3 regions of the Phenylobacterium sp. LjRoot225 genome follow, and region 2 is predicted to be linked to each of the others. Evidence: riboswitches for the same ligand, from Rfam matches in the RefSeq annotation. Region 2 holds a riboswitch; each other region holds the start of a gene.
What was found. A riboswitch is a leader RNA that binds a small molecule or an ion and turns the genes downstream of it on or off. The one in region 2 is predicted to bind cobalamin.

Region 1 (4,744 bases), on a different contig from region 2:
GTCACCGGCTCCGCCGACTACGAGCTGCGGGTCGTCACCCGCGACATGCACGCCTTCGACACCTTCCTGCGCGACCGCCTCCTGTCGCTGGGTTTGATCTCCAACATCGAAAGCCGGATCGTCATCCGCTCGGTGAAACACACCACCGCCGCGCCCCTCGGCCTGATCAGCGCCTATGTGAGCGCGCAGGGGTAGCCCGGCCAACGCCGCAACGCCCCCTCCGTCGGCTTCGCAGGGGAGCTGTCAGCGAAGCTGACTGAAGGGGCGTTCAAGCCTATGACACAGACCCTGCGTTTGGCCGTAGGAACCATGGGAGACAGGCTATGATCGAGCTCGTCATCGACCAGCGGCGCAAGGACCTCGGCGGGTTCGAGGTGGGCCGCGTGCTGCCCTACGCCCCGCGGCGCATGGTCGGGCCCTTCATCTTCTTCGACCACATGGGGCCGGCGGAGTTCCCCGCGGGCTTTCCGAAGTCGGTGGACGTGCGGCCGCATCCGCACATCGGCCTCTCCACCCTCTCCTATCTGTTCGAGGGTGAGATGACCCACCGGGACTCCACCGGAGTCACCCAGCCGATCCGCCCCGGCGAGGTCAACTGGATGACCGCCGGGCGCGGCATCACCCATTCCGAGCGGTTCGAGACCTTGCGCGCCCACGGCGGGCGCATGGATGGCATCCAGACCTGGATCGCCCTGCCGGTGGCGGACGAGGAAACTGCGCCGTCCTTCGATCACTACGCCGCGAGCGAGCTTCCCGCCTTTGAGGCGCCTGGGCTGAGCGCGCGGCTGATCGCCGGGGCGGCCTTCGGCGCGCGCTCGCCGGTGCAGACCTTCTCGCCGCTGTTCTACGTCCACTGGACATTGGCGGCGGACGCCGTCGCCGAGCTGCCGCCGGAATATTCCGAGCGCGCGGCCTACGTCGCCCAGGGCGTCGTCGAGGTGGATGGCCGCCAGCTGCATGATGGCCAGATGGCCGTCTTCGCGCCCGGCGATGCTGTCACCCTTCGCGCCGTGACCCCGGCCGTGGTCATGCTGCTGGGCGGCGAGCCGATCGGACCGCGCTTCATCGAGTGGAACTTCGTCGCCTCTTCGAAGGCGCGGCTGGAGCAGGCCAAGGCCGACTGGCGCGCCGGCCGCATGAAGCTGCCCGACGCCGACGACAAGGAGTTCATCCCGCTCCCCGGCGACCCTGCGCCGCCGGCCAATCCAATGAGCTGAGGGCGCCTGAGCTCAGGCGGCCGGCTGGCCCTCGTGGATGGCCTGCCGGATCATGGCGCGCAGCTCCGGCGTGTCCTGGTGCTGGTGCACCGCCGTGGCGTGCTGCACGGCGGCCTCTTCGAGTTCACGCTCCGTGTCTGCGGAGATGGCGACCGTGCAGTGGCTTTCACTCGGGACCTCGCGACAGTCGATGTACTTGCGCATGACGTCCTCCTTCTTCCCTCTCGCTCAGGCCGCCGAGGGTCTCACCGCCGTCCGCCGGCCTGTCGCATCGGATCTGCCGAAAAACGTTCAGGTCAGCCCCTCGTTGCGCGCGCCGTCGGCTCTCTTGCAGAAACCGCGACGCGCCCGGGCGTCGCCCCTCGACGGCGCCGCGCCCTCCAGCGGCTCAAGCGCCGAACGTCGAGCTGAATTCGGCGCCCAGGGCGTCATTTGCAGTGATTGAACACCTGCATCCGGGTGCAAGCCATCATCCGGTCGTCAGCGACCCCTCGAGGCGAAAGGGAGCGAGCCATGCGCATGTTTCTGAAGGTTCAGATGGAGGTCGACGCCGCCAACCGGGCGATCAAGGACGGCAGCCTGCCAAAGATCGTCCAAGGCTTCATGGAGGCCGCCAAGCCGGAGGGGGTCTGGTTCACCGCCCTGGACGGCAAGCGCACCATGGTCGCGGTGTTCGATCTGGCCTCGCCCGCCCAGATGCCGCCGCTGGCCGAGCCCTTCTTCACGGGTCTGAACGCCACCTTCGAGCTGAGCCCCGCCATGGATGCGGCCGACCTGCAGACGGGCCTTTCGAACCTCTGAGGCGAACGAAGCGGATCGTTGAGCCCGCCTGAGCCAAGGCGCCCGAACAGGCGCCTTGGCGCCGCAATGAAAACCCCCTAAGCGGCGCTGTGGCGTCGGCATACCGGCGTCATCTACATCGCGCCGGCGCCCGCGAGGGCTTTACGGGAACACGGTGACGGTCCTCCAGGACCGGAAGCCGGGGCTGTCCCTGCAACTGTAAGCGGCGAGCGTAGTGCGCATCGTGGTCCGGCCAGCCCGGACCGCAGCCACTGGGGAAGGTTCCATGGAGCCCGCCCTGGGAAGGCCGCGCACCACGCCTTGACCCGTGAGCCAGGAGACCGGCTGGCGCATGTCGCTCTTGCCCTGGCCCAGGGGATGGCCGAGGCGACGGAACCCCGTCGAGCGACGACAGGAGGCGGAGACCGCCTCGACGCCGGCCGTGCGCGAGCGCTCGTGCGACCGGTGCGACCGCCTGGCTGTCCGCCGGCGGAGGTCCCGCCGCGTCTCATCGCGCTCGGCAGGACTAGAATGACTAAAGCAGTTTTCAAGGCCCGGACAGCGGCCCTTCTCATGGCGGCCCCATGGGCGCTCGCCGCCTTCGGATCGGCCCGGGCGGATGAGGCGCCCGCCATCGCGACCGCCGCCGGCTCCGTCGGGGAGGTCGTGGTCTTCGGCCGCGGCGAGTCCAAGATCGGCGTGGCCCAGGCGGCGAGCGAGGGCACGGTGGCCGGCTCCGACCTGCTGGTTCGCCCGCTGCTGCGGGTGGCCGAGCTGCTCGAGGCGGTGCCGGGGATGATCGCCGCTCAGCACTCCGGCAGCGGCAAGGCCAACCAGTACTTCCTGCGCGGCTTCAACCTCGACCACGGGTCGGACTTCACCACCTATATCGACGACGTGCAGATGAACTTCCGCAGCCACGGCCACGGCCAGGGCTATCTCGACCTCAACGGCCTGATCCCGGAAATCATCGGCCGCGAGGACTATCGCAAAGGCCCCTACCGCGCCGACGGCGGCGACTTCGCCCTGGCGGGCGCCGCCTACATGACCACCCTCGACGGCTACGACCGCCCCTGGGTCTCGGCGGAGGTCGGCTCCTACGGCTGGCGCCGGGCGGCGGCGGGCGGCACGGCCCATGATCTCGGCGGCGGCGACCTGACCCTGGTCGGCCAAGCCAAGGTCTACGACGGACCCTGGGAAGAGCCCGAGCGCCTTCGGCACTATGCGGGATTTCTGAAATACGCCCACGACACCTCGCTGGGCCAGCTCGAGCTGACCGCCCACGCCTACCGCGCGACCTGGAACCCGACCGAGCAGATCCCCGAACGGATCATCGGCACGCCGACCTGCCCGGAGGTCTTCTGCTCCCCCGATCCGTCAGCGACCGGGCAGACCATGCGCTTCATCGCCAGCGCCCGGCTGACCGGCGAAGCCTGGCGCGCCAACGCCTATGCCCAGGCCTACGACTGGGACATGTTCTCCAACCCGACCTACGCCAACGCGGACGGGACGAGCGCCCAGATCCACCAATACGACCGCCGACGGATCTTCGGCGTGAAGGCGGAACGGACCTGGCGCCTGGCTCCGGGGCTCGACCTCATGCTCGGGACCGAAAACCGCTACGACGACATCAGCAAGGTCGGGGTCACGCACACCGACGATCGCGCGTTCGTCGAATCCCTCGGCCTCTACCGCGTGAAGGAGGCGTCGGCCTCGGCCTACGGCGAGGCGTCCTGGCAGGCGACCGAGCGGCTGCGGATCATCGGCGGCCTGCGCGGCGACTACTACCACTACGACGTCCGGGCGCTGGATGCGGCGGCCGCCGCCCTCGGCGAGGGCTCCGGCCACGACCAGATCGTCTCGCCCAAGGTGACCCTCGCCTATCGGCTGAGCGACCAGGTCGAGCTCTATGCCGATTGGGGACGGGGTTTCCACTCCAACGACGTGCGCGGCGCGGTGACCGCTACGCCGGTCCCCGTCCTCGTGCACGGCACGGGCAAGGAGGTGGGCGCCCGCTTCCAGCACGCCAACCTGACCCTGACGGCGACCTACTGGTGGCTGAACGTGGGCAGCGAGCTGAAGTTCGTCGGCGACAGCAACGCTGTCGAGCCGACCGGCGCCAGCCGCCGGCGCGGCTATGAACTCGTCGGCTTCTGGCGGCCGCTGCCCTGGCTGGCGCTCGACGCCAACTACACCGCCAGCCACGCGCGCTACGACAACGGCGACCACATCCCGAACGCCTTCGAGAACGCCGCATCGCTCGGCGTGTCCGCCGTCTCAGAGCACTGGGAAGGCAGTCTGCGCGTGCGCCATCTGGGCCCCTATCCGCTGATCGAGGACAATTCCCAGCGCGACAAGGGCAGCACCGTCGTCAACGCCCGCGGGGCCTGGAAGAGCCGCGACGTGGAGATCTACGCCGAGGTGCTGAACATCCTCGACAGCCGCGACAAGGACATGGCCTACGACTACGAGTCCTTCATCCCGGCGGTCGACCTGGCCCCCGTCGATGGACGGCTGAGCCGGGTCGTCGAGCCGCGCACGGTGCGCGTCGGCGCCCGCTACAAGTTCTGACGGCAATTTCCGGCCTCAGCGGGCGGCCGCCAAGCGGCGGTCGCCCGCGAACAGCCTCTACTGCATGAACCAGCCGTGGCTGACGACGATGGACTGGCCCGTCAGGGCGTTGGTCGGGAAGCCGGCCAGGAAGACGGCGGTGCGGGCGACGTCGTCGACGGTGGTGAACTCGCCGT
Region 2 (4,744 bases):
CGAGCCCCGCCCGTCGTCGGTGCGGGCCGAGAAGCCGGTGGCGTTCAGCACCACGGCCGGGCGCCAGCGCGCCAGGGCCTCGGCGACGAAGGCCGCCGGCCCGGGCGCTTTCAGGCTGGTGACGTAGAGCGCCCGCACGCCCAGCCCGCGCTCGGCCAGAGCCTGGGCCAGGGCGTCGATCGGGGCGGTGTCGCCGGACATCAGGTGCGAGCGATAGAAGACGATCACCGCCAGGGGAGAGGGCTCGGACGCTGCGCCCGCCAGCAGATGTTCGCCGCAGTCGGGGAGGCGTTCGGGACGGGCGGCGGGCGGCTCGGCGAGACCGGCCGCCGAGGCGAGCAGATGCAGGGCTGCGGCGGCGTTCTGCGGCCCGCCCTCGCGCAGGTAGAGGTCGAGGGTCTCGAGCCAGGCGGCCGGCAGGGTCGAGAGCGCCGTCAACCGTTCGTCGGGCCGGGCGTCGCCGGGCAGCAGGGCCAGCGGGACGCCGTTCGCCCGGCAGACCGCCGCCAGCTCCTCGCAGCCGTAGCGCCAATAGTCGAGTCCGCCGATCAGCCGCACCGCCACGGCCTTGGCCTGGGCGACCACCTGTTCGACATAGAGGTCGACCGACATCGGATGGCGCAGGCGAGCGAGGTTCGCCAGCCGCAGGCTCGGCCGCTCAGGTCCCAGCCGAGCCCAGGCCGCCGCCAGCGCCGTCAGGTCCGCGTCGGAGAAGGAGAGCACGACCAGCTCAGCCGGGCTCTGCCCGAGATCCTCGGCGATCTCGGTCTCGTCGAGCGAGCGCGTCTCCCGGACCAGCAGGTGCATCGGCTTAGGCGAGGATCCCAGCCGTGATGGCGGCGCGGTCGAGCCCGGTCTGGCCGATCACCACCAGGTGTCCGGCGCGCGCCTCGTCAGCCGTCCACGACCGGTCGAACTGCTGGCGAAAACGCGCGCCGACACCCTGCAGCGCCAGGCGCATCGGCTTGCCGGACACGGCGAGGAAGCCCTTCACCCGCAGGATGTCATGCGCCTCGACCACGGACTTCAGCCGGGCGGCGAAGGCGTCCGGATCGGCGATCTCCGGGATGCTGACCAGGAAGCTCTCGAAGTCGTCGTGTTCGTGATCGTCGGCGCCGTCGTGGTGCGAGGGCCGCGCGTCCAGGTCGTTCTCCGCCGCGGCGTGCAGGCCCAGCAGGGCGGCGAGGTCGGCCCGGCCGTCGCGGGCCGGGGTCACCTTCACCGCGCGGGGCAGATGCGCCGTAATCTGGCGGGTGACTTCGGCGATCTCCGCGGCGTCCAGCAGGTCGGTCTTGTTGAGGATGACCAGGTCGGCCGCCGACAGCTGGTCTTCGTAGACCTCGGCCAGGGGGTTGTCGTGGTCGAGGCTGGGGTCCAGCGCCTGCTGGGCGGCGACCGCCGCGGGGTCGTCGGCGAAGCGGCCCGCGGCCACCGCCGGGCCGTCGATCACCGCGATCACCCCGTCGACGGTCAGGCGCGAGCGCACCGACGGCCAGCCGAAGGCCTTCAAGAGCGGTTTGGGCAGGGCCAGGCCCGAGGTCTCGATCAGGATGTGCTCCGGCGGCTGGGGCCTGGCCAGCAGCGCCTCGATCGTCGGCACGAAGTCGTCGGCCACGGTGCAGCAGAGGCAGCCGTTCGACAACTCGACGATGTCGACCTCGGCGCAGCCCGGGATCCCGCAGGATTTCAGGGTTTCGCCGTCCACGCCCTGTTCGCCGAACTCGTTGACGATGACCGCGAGCCGGCGGCCCGCGGCCTGCTCCAGCAGGTTGCGCACCAGGGTGGTCTTCCCGGCGCCCAGGAAGCCCGTGATGATGGTGACGGGCGTCTTGCCCGTCGAAAGCGGTGCGGTCACAGGAGATCTCCGGCGGCTGGGACAAGCGAGGGCATCCGCCCGAGCACGGCGTCGTGCAGCGAGGCGGGCCGCTTCGAGGGCAGGACGAGGCCGGTCTTCGAAGCGCGATAGGTCGTGGCGTAGGTGAGGAAATCCGCCGCCTTGGCGGGGTTCAGCCGGCCGAGCAGATAGCTCCACTTGCCGGCCATGGAGATGGCGGCGGCGCAGCCGCGCTCGCAGGAGGCCAGGCAGTTGACCTCGCGGATCTCCAGCCAGTCGGCGTCGCCGTCGGCGCGCGCGTCGTCGAGCGCGCGGCGAAACCGCTGGCCGGGGCGCTCGGCGTCGTCCTCGCAAGCCTCATCGGCCTTGCAGGTCACGCAGACATGAACGCAGACCTCTGCGGTCGTCCCGGCCATCGACGGTCCTCCATCCTGCGTCCGAGGACGCGAGCGTGGGACGCCGACTGCCCTTTGGGACCGGCCCGAGGGGAGGTGCTCATCGCACCGCTCGCGACCGAGGCGCCCCGCCCGGTTTCGCAGTCATGTTTCGATGGCAGGTCTCCTGGCTCACGGATCGAACGCTGCTCGTCGGCCTTCCCAGGCGCGATCCCCGTGAGGCGCGATCCCAGTGGCGATTAGACGAGCGGCTTTCCGCTTACAGTTGCGGGGGCAGCTGCCGATTTGGGGCGGGCCCCGCACGACATTCCCTTTTCACCATCCTTGCGGACGGACCATCGCGAGCGAGCTAAGCAAGGAGCCGCGGACTGTCAATGCGCCGTAACCGGGCGGCGACGGCGGGAGACGCTCTCGACCTTGTGTTCCGCCGACGCCTTGCGGGTTGCGTGCCGCGCCTAGCCGCTGCAGCTTGTCGTCACCTCATCGCTCCGGCAGCGGCTGGACCGCGACCTTAGCCACGCCCTCATCCTTGAAGCCGAGATGCTCGGCGGCTTTCGGCGAGACGTCGAGGATGCGGTTCTTGGCGTAGGGCCCGCGATCATTGACCTCGACCGTCACGGACTGGCCGCTCTCAGCGTTGGTGACCTTGGCGGTCGCCCCAAGCGGGAGCGAACGACTGGCGGCCGTGAGGGCGTTGGGATCATGCGGCTCACCGCTGGCGGTGGTTTTGCCGGCCAGTTCCGGCGCGTAGTAGGATGCGACGCCGGTCTGGACCGGCGCGGGCGGCGCGGCCGCGACATTGGGACGATCCGCTTCGCGATCGCACGCGCTCAGCGCCACGAGGAAAAAGGCCAGCGCGGCAGCGCGGCTGCGGACGAACTCGACTGAGTAACGCCGTTTTTCCACCGCTGGCAAACGCCGGAGCCCCGCAACCGATCCGCCCGCCGCGAGCCAGCTGGAAGGTGCTCTCAGCCAGATCCAGCCCGATCGTTGTAACCTCGCCCACGGACGCCTCCTTCGTAGTGGTGCTTCAACACCTCCACTTTGGCACGTCGATGTCGTCGGGGGGCGTCCACCCCGCCGGTTTGAACCTGGCGCTCAGGGCCTTAGCCAATGAAAGGCGCGGGCGATGAGGGCCCGGCCATCATGTTCGACGGGCGCGCCGTGGGCCATCAGGACCTTCTCGAATGGCCAGGCGAGGATCCGGCGGATGGCGGCGCGCGCCGCCCGGCGGTCGATGAAGGCGACGCGGAACTTCCGGGGCGCCGAGGGCTCGTTTGCGACCATGAGGTCCAACCGCGCCACCAGCGCCCGCCATCCGGTGAACCAGCCGGGCCGAAAGTGCTGGATCAGGTCGGTGAAGATGACCGTGCGGCTGCGTCGGTGGAAGAAGACCACTTCGGTGGTGATCCTGTTGCCCTGCACAAGCACCTGGTCGATGTCCTGCGCCCATTCGGGCGGCGGCTCGTCACCCAGATCCGCGTCGAATATGAGGTCAGGCCGGCGCGGGCGCAGGCCCGGGGCGGCGTAGAGCCGGGCCTCTGGAAAGGCTTGGCGCCATGCGTCCAGGAACAGGTGGTGCAGCGAATTGGGGGCCACCAGATGGCGCACCTCGCCCAGCGCCGCCACCTCGGCGCCGAGCCCTTCTGTGTAGAAGACGGGGGACCAGACGAAGAGCTCTGCGTCCTTCAGGCGGATGACGAACCATCCGCGTGGGATACCGGAAGCCGGCTACCGCGGTTTCGGTCCCATCGGCGATCCAGATGTCGTCGCCAAAGAGCTGCAGGGCCGGCGCGCTCAAAGCTGGTCCTCGTGGAGGGCGCACCCCAGTACTACATGGCCACGTCTGGATCGCGCGCTATCCGTGTCTGCGCGGCGGAGCGTCCGGTCGGCCGGGATGGCTGCCTGCAAAGCAGACCAAGGCTCGACACTGCCTCTCAAGGGTGTGACGAAGCAGGCCGGGCTGGCGGGCGGCCAGGGGGCCGGGGAGCGAGCATGCCATTCGCAAGGAGACTCGGCGGCGTGCCCATCTGGTCCTTGGCGCTGCCCATACTTGGGTGGCTGCTCCTCCTCACCACGCGGCCGGACGCGGCTTTTGGGGCCGGAGCCTTCATCTTGTTCGCCGCCTTGATCGGCGCCGTCTTCGCAGCCGTTCACCACGCGGAGGTCATCGCCCACCGGGTCGGCGAGCCGTTCGGCACCTTGGTGCTCGCCGCAGCGGTGACCGTGATCGAGTCGGCGCTGATCATCTCCATCATGCTCTCGGACGGCGGCGGCAGCCCCACCCTGGCGCGCGACACCCTGTTCGCAACCGTCATGATCGTGCTGAACGGCATCGTCGGTCTGTGCGTCATTCTCGGCGGCGTCAGGCACGGCTCGCAAGGTTTCCAAGCGCCTGGAGCCGCCGCCTTCCTGACTGTGCTGGCCACCTCAGCCACGCTGACGTTGATCCTGCCCGTCTTCACCACCTCGCTCGCCGGCCCGGTGTTCAGGGCCGACCAATTGATCTTCGTGT
Region 3 (4,744 bases), 1.3 Mb from region 2:
GGCGATTGAGGTTGGCGACATCGTCGTAGCGGTCGCCGGCGTAGTGGATGGCGACGGTGGTCGAAAGCTTAGTGGGCCACCGATAGGTCGCCTCGGCGTCAGCCTCCCGCGGCGGACGACGCTGCAGATGCTTGCCGAAGTTGGCGCCCGGGGTTTGGTTGCGCGCATCGGTCCAGGTGTAGTTGGCGCTGAGCGTCAGCGCCTCGGTCACGGCCGCCTGGGCGGAGAGCTCAACGCCATGGGCCTTGGTGCGGGCGGTGTTCACATAGTAACCGAACCGCGGCAGGCCGCCGGCGCCCACGCAGCGCGGGTCGGCGCTGACGAAAGGGCAGGAGAAGAAGTCGATCTGGTTCTTCGTCCGCCGGTCGAAATAGGCCGCCGACAGCACCACCCGGCTATCGAACAACCGCTGCTCCACGCCGGCGTCCCAGCTGTGCGAGGATTCTGGGGCCAGGCTCGGGTTCCCGTACTCGCTGCCCAGCTGGTAGAGGCTCGGCGCCTTGAAAGCCTGGCCCCAGCTGGCGCGCAGGATCGTCTTGCCGTCGTTGATCCGCCAGGCGGCCGAGGCCTGGCCGACCGTGTGACCGCCGAAGTCGTCGTGACGGTCATGACGCACCCCGCCGCTGACCATCAGGCCGGGGGCGAGGTCGCCGCGAAGCTGGGCGTAGATCCCGTCGATGTCGGCGCTGCGGCGGATCGAAGCCGGGTTGGGATCGAAATCGGAGGGCGAGGCGCTGCGCATCGTCGAGCGCTCGCTTTCAGCTCCGAAGACCGCCTTCCAGGTCGGGGTAAGGGCGAAGGCGCCCTGATATTCGAAGCGCCGGTTGTGGCCCGTCGCGCGGAAGGTGACGTCGGTCAACGGCTGGTCGGGGTTGAACAGCTGGCGATCGGTGTGCGTGTAGGCGACGGCGAGACGGTTGGTGAGGCGGCCGTCCAGCAGGGCGAGGTTGGCGCCCGCATAGCCGACGAGGTCCTCGGTCACGCCGTATTCGCGGGTGTCGCTGAAGGTGAAGTTGGGCGGCGGAAAGCCGTCGAATTCGTTGCGGCCGCGGGAATAGACCGTGCGCAGGTCCAGGGACAGCCGGTCAGTGACCTTGATCTCGGCCTTGGCGCTGGCGCCCACGTTGCGATAGCCGTCGGACTCCGCCCCGCCCTTGTGCTCGTCGAAGGCGGAGACGCCGGTCGTCGTCAGATAGGCCGCCGTGGCGCGCCAGGTGACCCGCTCCGACTTGCCGCCGACGCCGACCCGGCCGTAGCCCCAGTTGTTCGAGCCCCCCTCGGCGACAACGTCGCTCTCAAAGCGCGCCTTGGGCCCGGCGGTGATCAGGTTGATCACCCCGCCAATCGCCTGACTGCCCCACAGCACTGACTGCGGGCCGCGCAGGATCTCCACCCGCTCGATGTCGCCGACCAGCAGGTTGCCGAAGTTGAAGCCGGTGTCGGTGGAGGAGGGGTCGTTGAGCTTGACCCCGTCGATCAGGATCACGCTCTGGCCGGGTTCGGCGCCGCGGATATAGACCTGGGTCGTGGCGCCGACGCCGCCATTGCGGGCGAAGCTGATCCCCGGCGTGCGGCTCAGGATTTCGGTGAGCACCGGCGTCTGCTGCGCCTTGAGGTCTTCCGACGTCAGCACGGTGATCTGCTGGCCGACGCGATCGGCGCGCTCGGGCGAGCGGTTGGCCACGACGACGATCTCGTCGACGCGCGGAATCTCGATCTCGGCCGCATGGGCCATGGGCGCGGCTGCGGCGAAGACGCCGATGGCGGTGGAGATGAACAGTTTGGACTTCAAGGCGAGGACCCCCTCTGACGAAGGCCGCCTGGCGCAGTCGGGGCGCGACGCGCCCGTCCCGCGCGCACGCAGCCGGACAAGACGTCGCCGAACCGGGGTTTCACCCGTCCGCCAAGGCCATCCCCGACCTCGCCGAATGACGACCGCGACAGGCAGGTCTCCTGGCTCACGGCTCAATCGCTCGATCCCGCCTTCCCAGACCTTGGCGGGCCCAGTGGCTAGTGAGATCGCGCTCGCCGCTTACAGTTGCGGGGACAGCCCAGGTTTTTCACCCAGTTCCCTTTTGATCCCTTACGGGAACCCGTTGCGTGGGAGGCGCTATAGGCGTGCTGTCTCCGGGCGTCAAACCAGGGGTGTTCGAATGGGGCTTCGGCTGATCATCGGCGGCGCGCGCTCGGGAAAGAGCGCGCACGCCCAGGCGCTGGCCGAGGCCGAGGCGCGGGCGCGCGGCGGTTCGCCGGTGATGATCGCCACCGCCGAAGCCCTGGATGCGGAGATGGGCGAGCGGATCGCCCGTCACCGCGCCGAGCGCGGCCCCGCCTGGCGAACCCTGGAGACGCCGCTGGAGGTGGCCGAGGCGATCGCCGGGATTTCGGCGGAAGAATGCGCCGTCGTCGACTGCCTAACCCTGTGGCTCAGCAACCTGATGTTCGCCGAGCGCGACCTGGAGGCTGCGACCGAGGCGCTGCTGGACGCCGCGGGCCGCACGGCCGGCGAGGTCATCCTCGTCTCCAACGAGGTCGGCATGAGCATCGTGCCGGAGAACGCGCTCGCCCGGCGCTTCCGCGACGAGGCCGGACGGCTTAACCGCCGCGCCGCCGAGCGCGCCGACCAGGTGACGGTGATGTTCGCCGGACTGCCGCTGGCGCTGAAGGGTTAGGACCAATTTCCAACACCGTTCATCCCCGCGAAAGCGGGGATGACCGGATGATGTGAGAGCAGTCAGAAGCTAGGTCGGAGAGGGCGCCGTCGCCGCATAGACGACGTGGCGACGCAGCGGATGGTTTTCCACCAATCCGGGATGGTCGAAAGCCCACGCCGGCTGCTCGACCATGCCGACCTTTTCCATAACGGCGCGAGAGCGGAGATTGTCCACCGCGGTGATGGCGATGATTTCATTGGCGGCCAAATAGGCGAAGCCCCAACCGATCGCGGCGCGCCCGCCCTCGACGGCGAAGCCCTGGCCCCAGACGTCGGGGCTGAGCCGCCAGCCGGCCTCGATCGCCGGCGCGGGCGGCAGGTCCGGAGCCATCTGCTTCAAGCCGATCATGCCGATCAGCCGTCCGTCGGCCTTCCGCTCCGCCGCCCAGAAGCCGAAGCCGTGCTCGCCGATGTGGGCGCTGATGCGGTCGATGGCGGCGTCGCTGGCGGCCCGATCGATCGGGCCGCCCAGCCAGTCGCTGACCCGCGGGTCGCCGTTGATCGCGGCGAAGGGCGCCCGGTCCTCCTTGCGGAATGGCCGCAGGATCAGCCGGGCGGTTTCGATCACTTCGCTAGCTGCGGCGCGGGAAGCACCTCCGGCCCGGTCGGCTTGCTGCCCCACAGCGCGTAGAACAGCACGTACAGCTCGCACAAAACAGTGACGATGAACGCCCATTGGATGCCGTAGCGGTCCGCAATGTTGCCCTGGATGAACACCAGTGCGCCGCCCGCGATCGACATGATCAGCAGCCCCGAGCCCTCCTCGGTCAGCGGGCCGAGCCCGCGGATCGCCAGCGCGAAGATCGTCGGGAACATGACCGAGTGGAACAGCCCGATCGCGATCAGCCCGTACATCGCGCCCGGCCCCTGCACGAAGGTCGCGACGAGCGCAGAGACGAGCGCCCCGAGCGCGAACACCGCGAGCACTTTCTCGGGTGCGAACCGGCGCATGATGAAGGCGCCGGCGAAGCGGCCGACCATCATCCCGCCCCACACGAAGGTGAGGTAAAAGGCCGCCTGCTCGTGCGTGATGTTGGCGATGCTCGGCTGAGAGGCGAAGTTTATGAACAGGTTGCCGACGCCGATCTCGGCCAGCACGTAGAGGAAGATCGCACCGCAGCCGAGCACCAGGTTGCGATGCCGCCAGAGCGACAAATGGCGGCGCTCCTCGGCATTGGCGCGGCGCGCGGCAGCGCCCAGCGCTGGCAGATGCGCGCGAGCTATGACGATGGTCAGCAGCGCCAGCACTATCGCGACGATTAGATAGGGCAGCATGGTCGCCTGCGCGTCGGCCATGCGCTGCGCGTAGCTGAGGTGGGTGCCCTCCGCCGACGTGCCGCCGGTGGTGCGGCCGAGGATTAAATAGCGGCCGAAGACGATCGCCAGCACGTCGCCCGTCGTGTTGAACGCCTGCACCAGGGTGAGGCGAGATTCGGACGATTCGGGCGGACCGATCACCGCGACATAGGGGTTGGCCGCGACCTGCAGCAGCGCGATCCCGCACGACACGGTGAAAAGGGACGCCAGGGTCACGCCGTAAGACGGCAGCCACGCCGCCAGGATCATGCCGAGCGAGCCCGCGGTCATCACCGCCAGCCCGACGACCAGCGCTTTCTGATAGCCGATCCGCTCGATCAATTTGGCGGCGGGGAGCGATGCGATGAGATAGCCGACGAACCAGGTCGATTCGATCAACGTCGTTTGCGTGTAGTTGAGCTCGAACACGCTGCGCAGGTGCGGGAGCAGCGTGTTGTTGATGACCGTGATGAACCCCCACATGAAGAAGAGGCTCGCCAGCAGGATCAGCGCCGGCCGGTAGGCCGCGGACGACGCCCCTTTGGGGGGCCGAGCGGCGGCGAGAGAAGTTGGAACAGGGCCGGGCACAGGTCCTCCACAGGGCATTGATCTCGTTATTGTCTGAGTATATCCGCTGATGGACACCGTCAACGCGATCGCCCGCGCCGCCTAGGATCACCCATGACCGACACGTCGATGAAGCCTCGCAAGCTGCGTTCCGCCGCCTGGTTCGAC

Region 1: linked by a shared signal. The riboswitch ahead of ACSQ2B_RS23350 (TonB-dependent receptor) and the one ahead of ACSQ2B_RS09300 (DUF1636 family protein) in region 2 are both predicted to bind cobalamin.
Region 3: linked by a shared signal. The riboswitch ahead of ACSQ2B_RS03450 (TonB-dependent receptor plug domain-containing protein) and the one ahead of ACSQ2B_RS09300 (DUF1636 family protein) in region 2 are both predicted to bind cobalamin.

Annotation. Positions count from the first base shown of each region.
Region 1 is NZ_CAXUPL020000004.1:690,507-695,250, reverse strand. Features, by position in the region: gene ACSQ2B_RS23370 (Lrp/AsnC family transcriptional regulator) at 1-195, shown strand, start outside; gene ACSQ2B_RS23365 (pirin family protein) at 324-1,217, shown strand; gene ACSQ2B_RS23360 (DUF1059 domain-containing protein) at 1,230-1,421, opposite strand; gene ACSQ2B_RS23355 (hypothetical protein) at 1,731-2,018, shown strand; cobalamin riboswitch at 2,126-2,360, shown strand; gene ACSQ2B_RS23350 (TonB-dependent receptor) at 2,529-4,568, shown strand; gene ACSQ2B_RS23345 (3-hydroxybutyrate dehydrogenase) at 4,626-4,744, opposite strand, start outside.
Region 2 is NZ_CAXUPL020000001.1:1,979,158-1,983,901, reverse strand. Features, by position in the region: gene cobN (cobaltochelatase subunit CobN) at 1-807, opposite strand, end outside; gene cobW (cobalamin biosynthesis protein CobW) at 812-1,855, opposite strand; gene ACSQ2B_RS09300 (DUF1636 family protein) at 1,852-2,250, opposite strand; cobalamin riboswitch at 2,369-2,584, opposite strand; gene ACSQ2B_RS09295 (septal ring lytic transglycosylase RlpA family protein) at 2,710-3,135, opposite strand; gene ACSQ2B_RS09290 (DUF4336 domain-containing protein) at 3,328-3,921, opposite strand; gene ACSQ2B_RS09285 (calcium:proton antiporter) at 4,252-4,744, shown strand, end outside.
Region 3 is NZ_CAXUPL020000001.1:724,350-729,093, forward strand. Features, by position in the region: gene ACSQ2B_RS03450 (TonB-dependent receptor plug domain-containing protein) at 1-1,792, opposite strand, end outside; cobalamin riboswitch at 1,927-2,112, opposite strand; gene cobU (bifunctional adenosylcobinamide kinase/adenosylcobinamide-phosphate guanylyltransferase) at 2,154-2,672, shown strand; gene ACSQ2B_RS03460 (GNAT family N-acetyltransferase) at 2,742-3,281, opposite strand; gene ACSQ2B_RS03465 (sugar MFS transporter) at 3,278-4,597, opposite strand; gene ACSQ2B_RS03470 (IlvD/Edd family dehydratase) at 4,691-4,744, shown strand, end outside.